3 regions of the Xenorhabdus cabanillasii genome follow, and region 1 is predicted to be linked to each of the others. Evidence: predicted binding sites of a transcription regulator. Region 1 holds the regulator's gene; each other region holds the start of a gene.
The links. Region 1 encodes LexA, which represses DNA repair genes until DNA is damaged. Its sites were predicted from a motif close to TNCTGTATGTACATACAGNA; they were not measured.

Region 1 (4,334 bases):
GTATTAACCACATCAGGCAACTCTTTCTTGCTATAACGCATGAAAAGTTCTTGCTTAAGCAGAGGATAAATCAGTTGTACCTGCCTAAGCAGCTCACTGCGGCTGATACGGCGGTGATGCATCACAATGCTGGAAATCAAAGACGGCAGGATCAACAGATGTTGGATATTGTTGCGATAATAGGTCATCAATACCGCATTTTCGCGAGGCAGGATAATAATATCCCCAAGACTATCTTTTTCGACCTCAAATTTATTCATTCGTAAAGCATGATCCAACAGTTCTTCTGCTGTTTTGTTCGGTACTGTGACATCATTCGCGTAGGAAGCATTGCGCAACAATTGCATATAGCAGTCTAATTGCTCAATCAACTGTTCGCGAGTAAGTGCCCGCTGACGTGATGACAATAAAGCCGTGCTACATAAATTAATTGCGTTTGCGGCTGCGGCGTTGTTGATGTTAACCATAATATTGTCAGCCAGCTTACTGACCGTTGGAGTCAGCCATGCCGGGCGCTGTGCTTCTATTGGGTCGATAGAATCACGCCATTCAGGAACATGTTGGTTCAGATATTGTACTATTGGGATTGGTTCACCAAAGTTCACATAGCCTTGTCCCAGATTACGCAGTTTACGTAACCCACGAACCATCTGGAAAAACCCTTCTTTTTCTTTGGTTGCGCCCCGTAGCTCTTTGGCATAAGTCGCAACTTCCATCACATGTTCGTAACCGATATAGATTGGCACAATGGTGATAGGGCGTGATTCTCCGCGCAGCATTGCCTGTAATGTCATCGAAAGTGTACCAGTTTTCGGATCGAGCAGGCGGCCTGTCCGGGAACGTCCTCCTTCAACAAAATATTCAACAGAATAACCACGGGAAAACAGCTCTCCCAGATATTCGCGGAAAATTGTCGAATAGAGTTTGTTACCTTTAAAAGTGCGGCGGATGAAGAATGCACCAAGGCGGCGGAATATCGGCCCTGCTGGCCAGAAATTCAGGTTAATACCGGCTGCAATATGTGGTGGAACCAGCCCCTGGTGATAAAGCACGTAAGAAAGCAGCAGGTAATCCATATGGCTGCGATGGCATGGAACATAGACCAGTTCATGACTATCTTGTGCCAATTGGCGGATCCGTTCGGCATTATGGACATTGATACCCTGATAGAGGCGGTTCCACGTCCAGCTCAAAACACGGTCTGTTATGCGTACAGTTTCATAGGAGAAATCCGCTGCAATCTCTTCCAGCATATTGATAGCGTTTTGTTTTGCTTTCTCTGGCGAGATTTTCTTGCTACGGGCTTCATCGGCAATGGCTTTTTCAATGGCCTTGGATGCCAGTAATTTTCTGAACAGATCCTGTCGGGCAGGTAAACGTGGTCCGACTGCGGCCAGACGTTGACGGGAATAGTGGATCCGTGCAACACGGGCAAGTTTATTGGCAATAATCGTATCCGTACCATGATCATCGGCTATACTGCGCAATGAAACAGGCGTGGAGAAACGAACAAAACTATCCCGCCCGAGCCACAGGATTGCAAAAAACTTCTGGATCCCATTGAGAAGGCGCAACTGTGGTGCTGTATTTGTTTCTTGCCCTTCACGTCCCGGGGAACGTCCAAACATCACGGAAACGGGCACCATCTGAATATCCAGATTAGGGTTATTGCGATGTAAGTCCAGATAAGAATGAAAAATCTTTACGGACTCATGCTTGGGCGCATAACAGCGGAACACTCGTGGGCCGTCATCAATAAAAACACAACTTGGGAGCTGTGTATCATCAATATCCAAAGGATTTAAAGGATCTGGTAGATCTTGAGCCAGACATTGTTGACGCAAGGTCAATAAGTCGGCTTTTGAATGATACGGGAGCACATACAAAATAGGCCGGGTCGTATCAAGACTCAACTCTTGAATGGGAGCCGTTGGAATAAGTTTACTTTTTACTAAAATTTTTATCGGAAAATTCAATAACTTGTAATATATTTTACGCCAAGCTGACATAACTGCTTTAAGCCTCTTATTAGCAATGCGTCGCAAGCATACCAGAAACAGATTTTGAGATCTGTGGAAATAAGATAATAATAAGATATAAAAGTTATATGATCTTAAAACTATTATGATTATTGAAGAAAGTTTTTATGGCGAATCAATCAACAGGCTTGAGCCGTATTATTAAAGCGGCGAGGTATTCAGCAAAAGGTATTAAAGCCGCGTGGCAGAATGAGGCTGCATTTCGGCAAGAGGTAATTTTAGCTATCTTAGCGGTTATTGTGGCATTTTCCTTTGATTTTGGCATGCTTGAGAGACTTTTTCTCATTAGCTCTGTCATATTGGTGGTTATTGTTGAAGTGCTAAACAGTGCAATTGAGGCTGTGGTTGATCGAATCGGCAGTGAATATCACGCATTGTCGGGGCGAGCAAAAGATATGGGCTCTGCTGCCGTATTTTTAGCTGTTATTTTGGCACTGTTCATCTGGGTAACAATCATTGGGTCGTATTTTATACGCTAAGGTGATTTATTTTTCGTCAAAATTCGTTATTTAGCGGCTTTTACATTCTGACAGGTTCCCAATTCAATTTTAGCTGTATATACTCACAGTCAGACTGTATAAACAAACAGGGGGCGAAATGAAAGCATTAACTGCCAGGCAGCAACAGGTTTATGATTTGGTGCGTGACCATATTTCGCAAACGGGTATGCCACCGACACGTGCTGAAATTGCAGCACGCCTTGGTTTTCGTTCACCTAACGCAGCAGAAGAGCATTTAAAGGCACTGGCGCGTAAAGGGGTGATAGAAATTGTCGCTGGTGCTTCCAGAGGAATCCGTTTGCTGCTTGAAGAGGAGGATGAAGGTACGGGATTACCACTAATCGGTCGTGTTGCTGCTGGTGAACCACTATTGGCTCAGGAACACATCGAAAGTCATTACAAAGTGGATCCGGAATTATTTAAACCAAATGCTGATTTTCTATTGCGTGTTCGCGGTATGTCAATGAAAGATATCGGTATTATGGATGGTGATTTGCTTGCTGTGCATAAAACGCAGGATGTTCATAACGGGCAGGTTATCGTCGCACGGATTGAAGATGAAGTCACAGTAAAACGCTTCAAACAAACAGGAAACAGAATTGAACTGATTGCTGAGAATCCTGAATTTGAGCCTATCGTTGTGGATTTACGCAAACAGAATTTTACCATTGAAGGATTGGCAGTTGGCGTTATTCGTAACGGGGATTGGTTCTGATTGTAAAAGCGGATAATTACAGTTTGCCATTTTGGGCGGTCATTTTTCATTGTTCCCGCGAATCAAAAGATTATCTGGGAACTTGGAAATTAATAAACTTTTCAGTGATGACCGCCTAATAAAACGAATTTTAAAACTTATTCCGTACAGGAATTCATTTCATGGCAGGAAGAGCACAAGCCGTGAACTTCTATCACACTGTGTCGCAGATTAAATCCTGCATCTTGCGCTAACTTTTGTATAGCTGATTCAATATCTTTAGCATCCTGTTCGGTAACAGAACCACAATTATCACAAAGAAACATAGCTGATGTATGACAAGGTTCTTCAAAGTGATGACAAATCACATAACTATTCGTAGATTCTATTTTGTGGACAAAGCCCTGTTCCAGTAAAAACTCCAACCCACGATAGACTGTCGGCGGTTTTGCCTGTGGCTCAGCTTCACGGAGCAGATCCAGCAAATCATAGGCACTTATTGCACCTGGTTGTGCTGAAATTAAACGCAGAATTTCAAGGCGTTGGGGTGTTAAACGAACCCCTCGTGACAGGCAGATTGCCTCAGCCCGTGTCAGTAACTTTTTTTGATTGATAGTTTTCATTACATCCTTCACACCCAGCATATGCCAATGGTTGTAATGTTATCATGTTTTTCAATTCGTAGCTTCGTAGCTGAAATCTGCTTAATGGTCATGACTCTGCCATTCTCCTTGATTACCAATTAATAAATTATTTTCTCTAAATAACATGTCAAAATTGTTGGGTATTTTCTTACTCCCCTGCGACGCGAGGAGTAAGATATCCTCATCATTATTATCTTTTAGAATAGAATGTTAATTTGGATCATTTTTCATCGAAGAATATACCCTTAAAAGGGTTCCAGCTATCATCACCTTTTATTTCTTTCAGATAGTAGGCATAGTTGGCTGAAAGTCCATATAGGAAAGCAAATGCTACTCCTATAGCATTATAAAAATTATCTGATAATTCAAGGCTGAATATTGAATCTATAATTCCTAAAATAAAAATTATTGCAAAAATAAATCCAAGTAACGTTAATCCTTTTTTCCATAATCCGAG
Region 2 (4,334 bases), 3.1 Mb from region 1:
ACCAGATGGATACCCGCAGCTCGTGCTTTCTGTGCCAAACGCGCAATTAACTCTTCCACTTTTTTCCCGACTGTCATCATCAAATCGGCAAACTCATCGACCATAACAACAATATAAGGCTCTTTTTTCAGTACAGGATGTATCACATCCATGCTGTCACCGGGCTTCCAGAATGGATCTGGGATCGGACGGCCCATATTTTCAGCCTGTTTGATCTTATCGTTATAACCCGCGATATTGCGCACACCTAAAGCTGACATCAACTTATAACGGCGTTCCATTTCATTGACACACCAACGCAATGCGTTGGCTGCATCTTTCATATCAGTGACCACTTCTGTCAACAAATGCGGAATACCTTCGTAAACAGATAACTCAAGCATTTTCGGGTCTATCATGATAAAACGAACATCTTCTGGTTTCGCTTTATACAAAATGCTGAGGATCATGGCATTAACGCCGACTGATTTTCCCGAACCTGTCGTCCCTGCCACCAGCAAATGAGGCATTTTCCCCAAATCAGCAACAACAGGCTGACCAGCGATATCTTTTCCCAAAACGATAGTTAATGGTGACGGGTCATCACGGAACTTTTCACAATCCAGCACTTCCCGTAAATAAACGGTCTGGCGTTTTTTATTCGGTAATTCCAAGCCCACATAAGGTCTTCCCGGGATCACTTCGACAATACGAACTGCCACAGCCGAAAGTGAACGTGCAAGATCGCGAGATAAATTAGAGATGCGGGAAGCTTTAACCCCAGGCGCTAAATCCAACTCAAAACGCGTGATTACAGGACCTGGAGAGAACTCAACAACATCCGCTTTGACACGATAATCATTCAGACGAGCTTCAATTAAACGCGAAGTTTGTTCCAGCGCAAACATATCAATCGGTTCTGCTTCTGCTGGAGGTTCTGCCAGAAGATCTAAAGAAGGCATCGGTGTAGTCGGCTTAGGTAATGGCTGATCATTACGTACCAAAAATGGATGAAACAGGCTTGGTTGCTGCGGTTGCTGCGGTTGCTGCGGTTGCTGCGGTTGCTGCGGTTGCTGCGGTTGCTGCGCAAAATTATGCGTAGTTTCCGGCTGATAAGAAGTTTTTAAAACAGATGAATTTGTTGTAACAGGAACAATATTTTTTTCCTGGTCTGGCTGAATAGCGTCTTCCGATAGTATGGACTCCGAAGGCATAAATAATGGTTCTGTCGGCTCGGGAATTTCTACGCTATTATTTGGTGCAAAATAATCAAACACAGGCTTTTCAGACTGCTGCGAAACAGCAGGCTGGCTTTGATAACGTTCACGTTGCTGCTGTTCAAATGCCTTCCGCAACATTTCTTCCTGTTCTGCTTGCTGATCAATGGTGATTGGTATTTTATCATCACGGTTCTCAACCGCTTTTTCCAAATCACAGCCATAACGCTCACGCTGTTGAGCAATAAATTGCTCACGTAGCATATCTTGCTGCTGCTCATCCATTTTCTGTTCTTCAGCTTCAGCATTGAGTTCGTCCTGTCTGTCTTTCCGCTGCAAATGCTCAGACAAACGGTGAGAAGGGACTTTAATACCATACAATTCACGGCGAGTCGGTATTCGTACCGGATTCGGCCTTGGCATTTCAGGACCTATTCCCTGTTTCATCTGAGGATTTTTCACAACAGCAACAGAGCCAGTTACCGCCCCCTGCAAATCAGTACTATCTTTTGAAGGTGGTGACATTGGCATAGCACTCTGTGTCACTATGTCATTCCCCGGCTGGTGCTCATCAGGCAGCTCAAATGTATATCGGGTAGGCTCTTGCTCCTGACTATTTTCAGTTTGTTCTGATCCAACAACCTGTTCAGCCCCAGCGTGCTTTAATTCCGTTTGAATTGATACTGCTTCCGGAACTATGGATATGTATGGCTTAATCAGGTGAGATTTATCGTCTTGTTCCAGAGTAGATTGCATCTGTTCAGGTGAAGTACTTTCATGCTTAGGGGAAACGATTTCAGGTGAAATTTTTTCCGCTGACTTTTCCATAACTGGCTGTTCTGAATCAGTATTTACCAACTCTGTCACTGTTGGAGCTGTCAGCAATACATCATCTTCATCATCAGCAATAGCGTTTTGAATAACATGAATTGCCTTAACAGGAGCTACTTTAGACTCCTCTTGTTTAGAATGGCTTGTATCATCAGAAAATTCTGGAACAACTTTTTTTTCCACTTCATCATCATAATCAGTTTGAGTACGCCCACGATTAACCACAAAACTGAGCGAATCCAGAGTGTACTCCCCAATTTTTTCTGCAATGGTAAGCCAGGACCAACCCGTAAATAATGTGAACCCGATAGCCCATGTACCAAGCAGGGCCAACGTTGCACCAAGGATGTTAAACCACGGCAGGATCGCATTACTGAACAGACTACCGATAACACCACCTGAAGCAAAATCATCGAAATCATCAATATTGAGTTCAGCCAAACCACATGAAGTCAAAATAAGAGTTAAGGCACCAATAACACGTAATGCCAGTGTGAAGAAATCCACATACTCTTGCCTATCTTTCTGACGGAAAGCATTCCAACAACCCGAAAGCATTAAGGGTGGGACTGCATAGGCAAGAATACCAAATGCTGAGAATAGTATGTCTGACAACCAGGCACCAATGCTGCCACCTAAATTATGAACAGGTTCATGCCAGGCAGTTTGTGACCAGCTAGGATCGGAAGGATGAAAACTGACAAGTGCTACCATTAAATATACGGCACATATGGCAATAACCAACAGAACGGCTTCCAGAAGCCGACGGCCACTGCTTACTCTTTTTAACCTAACACGTTTGTCTTCTGTATATTCCTGGTTCAAGAAAGGCTCTCCAGGTTTTCCTGTTGATTAAACGGAACAACGCTGAGGATAGCTCAGCGTTGAAACTGTATGCATAAACAGGAGTGTACCTAAATTTTTCCTGTTTTGCATCTATACACTGTACATTGTAGACAAAAGCTTAACGAGTCTTAATGACCAAACGGTTACTCTGTTTCACTTCTTCCATTACTACATAAGTACGAGTATCGTTAACGCCCGGAAGACGTAATAAGGTCTCTCCTAGCAATTTACGGTACGCAGACATGTCTGGCACACGTGTTTTCAGTAAGTAGTCAAAATCCCCTGAAACCAAATGGCATTCTTGAATTTCTTCCAATTTTTGTACGGCAGTATTGAACTGCTCAAAAACATCTGCCGCTCCACGGTTTAGGGTGATTTCAACGAACACCAGCAATGATGCATCCAGGTAATGGGGATTCAGCAAGGCGGTATAACCAGAAATAAAGCCTTGACGCTCTAAACGACGTACACGCTCCAGACAAGGTGTAGGTGATAATCCTACCCGTTTGGATAATTCCACATTAGAAATACGGCCGTCTTTCTGCAATTCGTTAAGGATATTACGGTCTATGCGATCAAGATCTTTTCCTGGACGCTTCTTATTATCTATCATCTTATTGCTCTCTCTTTATATTCCTACACCCATAACATTTTCCCTATCTCTTTAAAGCAGCTGAGCTGGAAAAGATGTCTTCAAAGGCTAAAGCTCAATCTGTAACCAAGGTTTGGGGTCTGCACGTAATCTTCCAGAATACAATTTCCCAGAACTCGATTAACCAAAACACGACTTACTAGAGCACCGTCTTCCAGAATGGAATCGCCCAAAACACGATTTTCCCAAAACACTGGGTCTCTCAGAAAGCAGCTTATCGGCAATTTTTAATATTCTATGAGAAAATCATCTACTCCAAATTGTCTATTCTATAGAAACAATTGATTAGCGAGGCAGATAATTATCTCTTACACAGATGTTTTCGCAAATGCATAGCCGATTGTCAAAGTAAATGAACAAAAATCAGAACAACCTACCAAACAAATTTTCGGTAAATCGTTTCAATAGCTCGTTTCATGCCTAAAACGAATAAATGATGTTCAATTCAAAAAGTTAAGCACTCACTCCTTACATTCCCATTACATCACAGTTACTATCTATCGGTAAAATCGTTAATAACATGAATATTTTATCTGATAACCGCTTTTTTTAACTTATTATTTCTCCTACAATCCCTAAATCTGCAATATGCGATAATGGAAATGAGGTATTCATGAGTACAGCCAAACACAGTAAGCTCATCATTCTCGGCTCAGGTCCTGCTGGTTATACTGCTGCTGTTTATGCGGCCCGTGCTAATCTAAATCCCGTACTCATTACCGGGGTTGAGAAAGGCGGTCAATTGACCACCACGACTGAAGTTGAAAACTGGCCCGGTGATCCTGAAGGGCTAACAGGCCCTGTTCTGA
Region 3 (4,334 bases), 280 kb from region 1:
TGCTTAATGGACTGGTGCAGAATGTTGGTGACTACATCAGCCGTTTTATGAGCATGACACTCAATAGTTTCGCATTTGAACGCCCGACCGAATGGATGAATAACTGGACACTGTTTTTCTGGGCATGGTGGGTTGCCTGGTCACCGTTTGTTGGATTATTCCTCGCGCGTATTTCCCGTGGCCGAACGATTCGTCAGTTCGTAATGGGAACTCTGGTTATTCCATTTGTTTTTACGCTGCTTTGGTTATCCATTTTTGGTAACAGTGCGTTATATGAAATTCTTCACGGTAATCGGCAGTTAGCCGAAACAGTATTGATCCATCCAGAGCGAGGTTTTTATAACCTGCTGGCACTTTATCCGGCTTTCACTTTTAGTGCTTCCGTTGCCACTATCACCGGGTTGTTATTTTATGTCACATCGGCCGATTCGGGATCGTTGGTTTTAGGCAATTTTACGTCTAACCTCAGTGATATTAATAATGACGCACCAAACTGGCTGCGAATATTCTGGTCTGTGGCAATTGGTGTGCTGACGTTGGGCATATTGATGACGGATGGTATCTCGGCGTTACAAAACACCACGGTAATTATGGGCTTACCATTTAGTTTTGTGATCTTCTTTATTATGGCGGGGTTGTATAAATCGTTGCGGGTGGAGGACTTCCGTAAGGCCAGTGCATTACAGAATACATCTCCGACATTGGTGCATGACAACGGTTCTTTGAACTGGAAGCAGCGCCTGAGCCGTATGATGCATTTTCCGGGAACGAAAAGTACCCAACGTATGTTGGATATAGTGTGTCGTCCTGCGATGCAGGAAGTTGCAAAAGAGCTGGAATTACGCGGTGCGAAAGTGCAGTTTAGCGCACTGCCTTCGGAGGAAGATAAGCGCCTTAGCCCGCTTGAACTGATTGTTGATTTGGGGGAAGAACAGAATTTTATTTATCAGATATGGCCGCAGCGTTATTCCGTGCCCGGATTTACCTATCGTGCAAGACTGGGTAAGTCCTATTACTTCCGGTTGGAAACCTTTCTGATGGAAGGTACTCAGGGTAATGATTTAATGGGCTACACAAAAGAACAGATAATCAGCGACATTCTTGATCACTATGAAAAACATCTGAATTTTATTCATTTGAACCGTGAAGCTCCGGGACAGACTTTGATTTTCCCAAGTGGAGCATAAACCGGAAATGGTCTGCAATATGTGCCTTGCATAGCACTTTGTTTATCTGGTTAATAACCAGAACACTGCCTGGCATCATGCTTAATTCAAAGGTAAATAGTTAAAAAAAGTAGCGCATTATGATTTTTATCTGTATGTTTATACAGTTTCTTTGTCGTGGAGAGATCAGGTGCGCAAGATTATTCATATTGATATGGACTGTTTTTTTGCTGCTATTGAAATGCGGGATAATCCATCACTTCGCGATATTCCTGTTGCTGTTGGTGGCAGCGCTGACAGGCGAGGTGTTATCAGTACAGCGAATTATCCTGCCCGCCGTTTCGGCGTACACAGCGCTATGTCTACCTCAATGGCTTTGAAACTTTGTCCTCAATTGAAAGTGATTTCAGGACGAATGGCATTCTATAAAGACGTTTCTCAACATATCCGCCAGATTTTTTCCCGTTATACCGAACTGATTGAACCGCTTTCTTTGGATGAAGCTTATCTGGATGTAACGGATTGCCAATATTGTCATGGCTCCGCTACGTTAATTGCTAAAGAGATTCGTCAGGTAATTTTTGAGGAGTTGCAACTAACTGCTTCGGCAGGTGTTGCACCCGTTAAATTTCTGGCCAAAATTGCATCAGATATCAATAAACCCAATGGTCAGTATGTGATTGCTCCTGAACAAGTTGAAGAGTTTGTGAAATCGTTACCATTACACAAAATTCCCGGCGTGGGAAAAGTAACTGCTAATCGATTATCAGATATGGGTTTGGAAACCTGTGTGGATGTGCAACGCTATGACAAGTTAGAGTTAATAAAAAAATTGGGGAAATTTGGCTTAGTACTTTGGCAGCGTTGCCATGGTATTGATGAGCGTTTAATCAAACCTGAGTGCTTACGTAAGTCTGTTGGTGTAGAAAAAACACTGGCGCAGGATATTCATGATTGGCGTGATTGTGCCGAATTGATTGAACAACTTTACCCTGAACTGGAAAAGCGGTTGGGAAAGGTCAAGCCTGATCTCCGTATTGCTCGTCAGGGCATTAAATTAAAATTTGATGATTTTCAACTGACGACACAGGAACATGTTTATCCCCTATTAGATAAGCAGGATCTGCTTCAGATTGCCAGACAGGCCTGGGAAATTCGCAGAGAAGGCCGGGGTGTCCGGTTAGTTGGCCTGCATGTGACATTACAGAATCCACAACTGGAACGGCAGTTATTGTTGGAATGGTAATGCTGCTTGTTATGGGGGAAAGCGTGTAAGAAAGAATATTCCCCTGCTTATGAGCAGGGGAATGCCGGCATTACTCTTTTACCGGGATTGATTTCAGAATGGCAGTCAGCAATTGCCAATACTGACCAACACTCTTGATGTGAACCCTTTCATCAGGTGAATGCGCGCCACGAATGGTTGGGCCAATAGAGACCATATCCATATCTGGATACGGTTTTTTAAACAACCCACATTCCAGACCGGCGTGGATCACCATAATATTCGGAGTGTTGTCGAACAGTTGGTGATAAGTTTCGCGGACTAAATGCATAACCGGAGAATTGGCATCCGGTTGCCAGCCAGGATAACCACCACTTGCTGTTGTTTCTGCACCGGACAGTTTTGCCAGAGAATTCAGCATCCCGACAACATAAGCTTTACCACTTTCAATTAATGAACGGATCAGACAGATAATTTCCACTCTGTCTGCTTCCATATTAACGACACCTACGTTCAGGGATGTTTCTACGACACCTTTAGCGACATCGCTCATACGGATAACACCGTTAGGCATGGTGTTTAACATAGAGATAAAACGAGACTGGCAGTCTGCTGTCAATGCTGGTGATGAAGTTTCAATTTCGTCCAATATGAGAGTCAAATTCGCTTCAGCAACCGCATATTCATTTTTCAATGTTTCCAGAAAATCATCTTTTAACTGATGTAGCTTTTGGCGCTGTTCTATTGGCACGGCAATGATAGTAGAGCCTTCACGAGGAATTGCGTTGCGCAGTGTTCCTCCCTGAAAATGAATCAGTTTCAGGTCAAGTTCTTCTGTATATGTGGCGAGGAAACGAGCCAGTAATTTGTTAGCGTTACCTAATCCTAAGTGGATATCACCACCGGAATGACCGCCTTTTAAACCTTTCAGCGTTAGTTGCAGAGTTTGATAGTTTGCTGGCAGAGACTCGCGGGAGAGTGTTATCGTTGAGACAAAATCAATACCACCCGCACAACCCATATAGATTTCGCCTTCTTCTTCTGAATCAGTATTTATCAGAATATCAGCTTGCAACCAGCCGGGTTGAAGACCGAATGCACCATCCATGCCTGCTTCTTCAGTCATGGTCAGTAAAACTTCCAGCGGGCCGTGTTTAACAGATTCATCTGCCAGCACTGCCAAGGCGGAAGCCATACCAATACCATTATCTGCCCCTAATGTTGTACCTTCAGCCGTTATCCAGTCACCATCAATGTAAGGACGGATGGGATCTTTCGTAAAATCGTGTTGTGTATCATTATTTTTTTGAGGAACCATATCAAGATGAGCTTGAAGTACAACCGCCTTGCGGTTTTCCATACCTTTTGTGGCCGGTTTTCTGATCAGGATATTACCGACTTCATCGCGCTCAACATGGAAATTTCTGTTTTTGGCCCATTCAACGATATGAGAGGCCAGTTCTTCTTCATGATAGGATGGGTGTGGAATGGAGCAAATTTTAGCAAAAATATCCCATAATGGCTGAGGGGATAGTGTTGATAATTCGGACACGTCAGATCTCCTGTAACTGCATCTTGATGAAATGGGAAGTATATAATGTTTGACATATCGGGGGCTTTTATCATCTTGAGCTGCCCAGTGTCTATGCTCTTGCCCGAGAATACCATTTTCTTGTGAATATTGCGCAATCAGGATCAGGATGTTCCTTGTTTTTGCTGGTTTTTGCTCGCCTAAGTCACTATAATCTCGCGCAACCTTTATTCCGCAACAAACTCTTTTCTGAGATTTTCTTAGTTTCCAGGATCAAATTTTATGAGCGAAAAATATGTCGTAACGTGGGATATGTTGCAAATACATGCCCGTAAGCTGGCACAACGTTTACTTCCCGTAGAGCAATGGAAAGGCATTATTGCTGTAAGTCGCGGCGGGCTTGTACCTGGAG

Region 2: BDD26_RS18185 (DNA translocase FtsK 4TM domain-containing protein) is a predicted target of LexA. The motif match lies at 2,916-2,935, and genes of this name have one in related genera.
Region 3: dinB (DNA polymerase IV) is a predicted target of LexA. The motif match lies at 1,316-1,335, and genes of this name have one in related genera.

The regions. Positions count from the first base shown of each region.
Region 1 covers NZ_QTUB01000001.1:909,201-913,534, forward strand. Annotated here, with positions in the region: gene plsB (glycerol-3-phosphate 1-O-acyltransferase PlsB) at 1-2,009, opposite strand, end outside; gene BDD26_RS04545 (diacylglycerol kinase) at 2,147-2,518, shown strand; gene lexA (transcriptional repressor LexA) at 2,637-3,254, shown strand; gene zur (zinc uptake transcriptional repressor Zur) at 3,392-3,856, opposite strand; gene BDD26_RS04560 (DUF2628 domain-containing protein) at 4,098-4,334, opposite strand, start outside.
Region 2 covers NZ_QTUB01000001.1:4,041,285-4,045,618, forward strand. Annotated here, with positions in the region: gene BDD26_RS18185 (DNA translocase FtsK 4TM domain-containing protein) at 1-2,852, opposite strand, end outside; gene lrp (leucine-responsive transcriptional regulator Lrp) at 2,992-3,486, opposite strand; gene trxB (thioredoxin-disulfide reductase) at 4,139-4,334, shown strand, end outside.
Region 3 covers NZ_QTUB01000001.1:1,192,051-1,196,384, forward strand. Annotated here, with positions in the region: gene BDD26_RS05875 (choline transporter) at 1-1,187, shown strand, start outside; gene dinB (DNA polymerase IV) at 1,357-2,412, shown strand; gene pepD (beta-Ala-His dipeptidase) at 2,483-3,943, opposite strand; gene gpt (xanthine phosphoribosyltransferase) at 4,205-4,334, shown strand, end outside.